DNA from 2 places in the Allobosea sp. GW821-FHT10B12 genome. Region 1 is predicted to be linked to the other one. Evidence: riboswitches for the same ligand, from Rfam matches in the RefSeq annotation. Region 1 holds a riboswitch; the other holds the start of a gene.
The links. A riboswitch is a leader RNA that binds a small molecule or an ion and turns the genes downstream of it on or off. The one in region 1 is predicted to bind cobalamin.
Positions count from the first base shown of each region.

Region 1 (2,194 bases):
TCGGCGTCGAGGCCATGAAGTCGAAGGACGACAGCAGGTCGTAGAATTCGATCGCCCGCGCCTCGCGGTCGATCTCGCGCAGGGCAAGCCCCATGGCGACGCGCATGAAGAAGGCCTGCGGCAGCTCGAAGCGATTGCCGCGGACATGCAGGAAATAGCGGTCGTAGAGCGTCTGGAAGCCGAGATAGTCGAATCGCAGGTCGCGCTCGGACCTCAGCGCGGCGGCGATGCGGGCGATGTCGAAGCGGCCGAGCTCGGGGTCGATCAACTCGTTCTCGATGCCGGTCTTGAGATAGGCAGAGAAATAGTCGCCATAGCCAGCGGCCATCTCTGCCTGCGTCGCCTGCTCAGTGCGGCCATGAACGAAGCTCAGCGCTTCACGCCGAAGCTTGTCGAGCAGGAGGCGCGCCGAGACCTTGGAATAGTTCGGCTCGCTCTCGATCAGGGTGCGGGCGGCGAGGATCGGCGCCAGCGCCAATTCGTCGAGCGAGATGCCGTCATAGAGGTTGCGGCGCGCCTCGGCGAGGACGGGCTCGGCCGAAACGCCGTCGAGCTCCGCACAGGCCTCGCGCACCACCTTGTCGAGGCGCGCGGCATCGAGCGGAACGAGCGTCCCGTCGGCGAGTTTCATCTGCAGTGAGGGCGCCTGCGCGGTAGCAGGCTTCGCCTCGGCGGCGGCCTTGGCGCGCTCTCGCGCCCGCTCGGCCCGGTAGAGCACATAGGCGCGGGCGACCTTGTGGTGTTCGCCGCGCATCAGCGCGAGCTCGACCTGGTCCTGCACGTCCTCGATATGGAAGGTGCGGCCGGTGGTGGCACGGCGGGTCAATCCGGCGACGACCTGCTCTGTCAACTCGGCGACGACGTCGTGGATGCGACGCGAGGCGGCGGCACTGGAGCCTTCGACCGCGAGGAAGGCCTTGGTCAGCGCGACCGCGATCTTCGACGGGTCGAACGGCGTCACTGCGCCATTGCGGCGGATGAGCTGGTAGCCGGGCTCGTGCGCCGGGGTGTTGGACGGTGCAGCAACGGCGGTCGGCGGAACAGCAGCGGGCCGCTCGGCTTCAAGAGAAAGAGACATCGGCATCAACCCCAAGATGTTGGGGGCAAAGGCCAAAGCGGTTGCGTCGAGAAGGCGCGCGGCGATACGAGGCCGCGACCTGCCAAGCGCACCACCGGGACACCCCGCCCGAGGACGAAAACTAGGGTCGCGGCAGGTCTCCTGGCTCGCGGATCATCGCTCGTGCCCGTCTTCCCAAGGCCTTGCGGCCTCAGTGACTCAAATGGACGCGAACTCACCGCTGACAGTTGCGGGGGCAGCGCCGGCATCTCACCGGCTTCCCTCTTAGCCCTCGAACCAGTGATTCGAGAGACCGTGACCACCAGATTTAGTAGTCTCTGTGCTGTTGCTGTCAATCGGTCGTGTGCGCCTTACCGCTCCCATGTGGAAAGCGAGGATATCTCTGTCCGACAAAATATGGAGACATAAAGATGTCTTTATATCTCGGTTGACGTTTGCTCCCGAGTGAGCATACTGACTGCGTCGAGGTTCTCCGGCGCGGCTTGCCGCATCGGAGCTAAGAGGGAAGCCGGTGAAATGCCGGCGCTGCCCCCGCAACTGTAAGCGGCGAGCTGCTGTCCAATTGACGTCACTGAGACCGACAAGGTCCCGGGAAGGCCGGACAGCAGCCCTGACCCGTGAGCCAGGAGACCTGCCCCGACAACATGAACGTCCTCGGGCGGGGTGTCCCGGTGGTGCGCTTGGCGGCCCCGCCCGGATTCCGTGTCCGGCCGGTCCTCGTCCCGCGTCCGCTATGGCCTTTGCCCCCAACTTGTTGGGGTTAAGCCTATGTCTCAATCAGTACATGTCGCCACTCTCGGCACGCCGCGCATCGGTCCGCGCCGCGAACTCAAGACCGCGCTCGAAAGCTTCTGGGCCGGAAAGTCAGACGAAAAGTCTCTCCTCGAAACCGCAGCCGGCCTGCGCGCCGCCAATTGGGCACGGCAGAAGGCGCAAGGGATCACGGTGATCCCGTCGAACGACTTCTCCTTCTACGACCAGGTGCTCGACACCAGCGTCATGGTCGGGGCGATCCCAGCGATCTACGGCTGGAAGGGCGGCCCGGTGCCACTCGGGACCTATTTCGCCATGGCTCGCGGCTCTCAAGGTGAAACCGAGCCGCATACTTCCTGCGGC
Region 1 covers NZ_JBWKNL010000006.1:288,868-291,061, forward strand. Annotated here, with positions in the region: gene AC07O0_RS21455 (ribonucleoside-diphosphate reductase subunit alpha) at 1-1,078, opposite strand, end outside; cobalamin riboswitch at 1,193-1,390, opposite strand; cobalamin riboswitch at 1,527-1,731, shown strand; gene metE (5-methyltetrahydropteroyltriglutamate--homocysteine S-methyltransferase) at 1,847-2,194, shown strand, end outside.

Region 2 (2,194 bases), on a different contig from region 1:
TGGCCGAGCGCGCGCAGGATCAGGCCGAAGGCGGCGGTCGACTTACCCTTGCCCGGGCCGGTGTTGACGATCAGCAGGCCCTTTTCCAGCGTCTTGCCCGCGACCTCGGCGTCCTGCACCGCCTTGCGCTTTTCCATCTTCGCCTTGTGGCGGGCCGCGTCGTCAGTTTCGTCCATCGCTACTTCACCTGCATCGGCAATCCGGCAACCATGAAGACCACGCGCCCGGCCTGCGCCGCAAGGCGTTGATGCAGGCGGCCGGCCTCGTCACGGAAGCGCCGCGCGAGCGCATTGTCCGGCACGATACCGAGCCCGACCTCGTTCGAGACCAGCACCACCGGCGCGCTCGCCTCGCGGCAGGCGGCGACGAGCTCGCCGGTCGCGATCGCGATGTCACGCTCGGCGAGCAGCAGATTGGTCAGCCAGAGCGTCAGGCAATCGACGAGGATCGGCTGCCCCGCCGGCGCGTTGCGAATCGCCTCGGGCAGCGCCACCGGGGCATCGACCGTCTGCCAGTCACGCGAGCGGCGGGCGCGATGCTCGGCGATGCGGGCGCGCATCTCGTCGTCATAGGCCTGGGCTGTCGCGATATAGGTCCAGGGCGCCGGCAGCGCCTCGATCAGCGCCTCGGCATGGCGGCTCTTGCCGGAACGGGCGCCACCGAGGACGAGTGTGAGCGGGGGACGGGTCATGACTGCCATTCGCTTTCAGATAGACGCGTGCATTGCACAGCACCGCGCCTGTGGCTAATGATCGTCGGTGACGGTGCCTCGACAACGAGGTGAAAAGGGAACGCGGTGAAAGGCCGCGGCTGCCCCCGCAACTGTAAGCGGCGCGTCCTGCGCCATCGGCCACTGGGTTTCCCCGGGAAGGCGGAGCAGGACACCGAGCCGTGAGCCAGGAGACCTGCCGTCATTCGATGTCGTCCAGCAGGCTGCCGGTGGGGTGGCCAAGGAGAACCAGATGAATACGGCTACCGTCACCAGCCAGGCCAGCGTTTCGGAGCGCGCGAAAGCCGTCGTCGCCGCGCTGATCCTCGGCTTCGTGCTGATCTACACCGTCGGCTTCGCCGCCTCGTCCACTGTCCACAACGCGGCGCACGACACCCGTCACGGCCTCGCCTTCCCCTGCCACTGAGGGGAAGCACATGGTCACGCGTGTTCTCACGGTCAGCATCCTGGCCGGGCTTCTGGCTGGGTTGCTGATCTCGGCGCTCCAGCACGTCACCACCACCCCGCTGATCCTCAAGGCCGAGACCTATGAGGCGGCGTTGCGGTCGCAGCCGGGGCCGATGCAGGCTGCCTTCTCGGGCGACGCCCAGATCATTCTCGCCCATAACGACCCGAAAGCCGGGGCGGACCATACCGGCGAGCATGAATGGAAGCCGCAGGACGGCTTGCAGCGCACCGCCTTCACCAGCCTGGTAACGATCGGTACCGCGATCGGCTTTGCCGCACTGCTCCTCGCCGGAATGATCGCCGCAAACGAACACATCGACCAGCGCCGGGCGCTCGCCTGGGCTATCTGCGGTTTCCTTGCCTTCGGTCTCGCTCCGGCAATGGGGCTGGCGCCTGAGTTGCCCGGCTCGGCCGCAGCCGAGCTGCAGCAGCGCCAGCTCTGGTGGCTGCTGACGGCGGTTGTCACGGCCGGCGCGCTCTTCGTCTTCCTGCGCGTCGAGGCCTCCTGGGCGCGGGCGCTCGCCGTGCTGGCGCTGCTGCTGCCGCACCTGATCGGCGCACCGCACCCGGCCGCGCCGGAAAGCAAGGTGCCGGCCGAAATCGCCGCCCATTTCGCCGCGCTCTCGCTCGCCATCCAGGCCGCGCTCTGGCTCGTCACCGGCTTTGTCGTCGGCGTGCTCTGGCCCTGGCTTGCTCGTCGTAGCGCCGCGACGGCTGCGGCCTGACGCCTCGCGCGGCCGGCGACGACCGCGCCAGAACAAGGAGGCGTTTTTGATGTTCGAAGGCGATCTCGCCCTCGCGACTGATGCCCGGCTGAAGCCGGGCTGTACCATCCATGTCTGCACCGTCTGCCGGCGCCAGCGCGAGGATCTCCCGGAAGGCTACGACCAGCCGGGCATCGGCCTCGCGGCGCTGCTCGACGAACGCCTGGCCGGCAGTGGCATCGCCGTCGTCCCGGTCGAATGCCTCTCCGTCTGTAAGCGACCCTGCACGATCGCGCTCGCGGCCGAGGGCAAA
Region 2 covers NZ_JBWKNL010000004.1:551,108-553,301, reverse strand. Annotated here, with positions in the region: gene cobO (cob(I)yrinic acid a,c-diamide adenosyltransferase) at 1-176, opposite strand, end outside; gene cobU (bifunctional adenosylcobinamide kinase/adenosylcobinamide-phosphate guanylyltransferase) at 179-691, opposite strand; cobalamin riboswitch at 747-927, shown strand; gene AC07O0_RS17280 (CbtB domain-containing protein) at 963-1,136, shown strand; gene AC07O0_RS17275 (CbtA family protein) at 1,147-1,902, shown strand; gene AC07O0_RS17270 (DUF1636 family protein) at 1,952-2,194, shown strand, end outside.
Region 2: it holds a riboswitch for cobalamin, as region 1 does, so the genes downstream of both, AC07O0_RS17280 (CbtB domain-containing protein) here and AC07O0_RS21455 (ribonucleoside-diphosphate reductase subunit alpha) in region 1, are expected to answer to the same signal.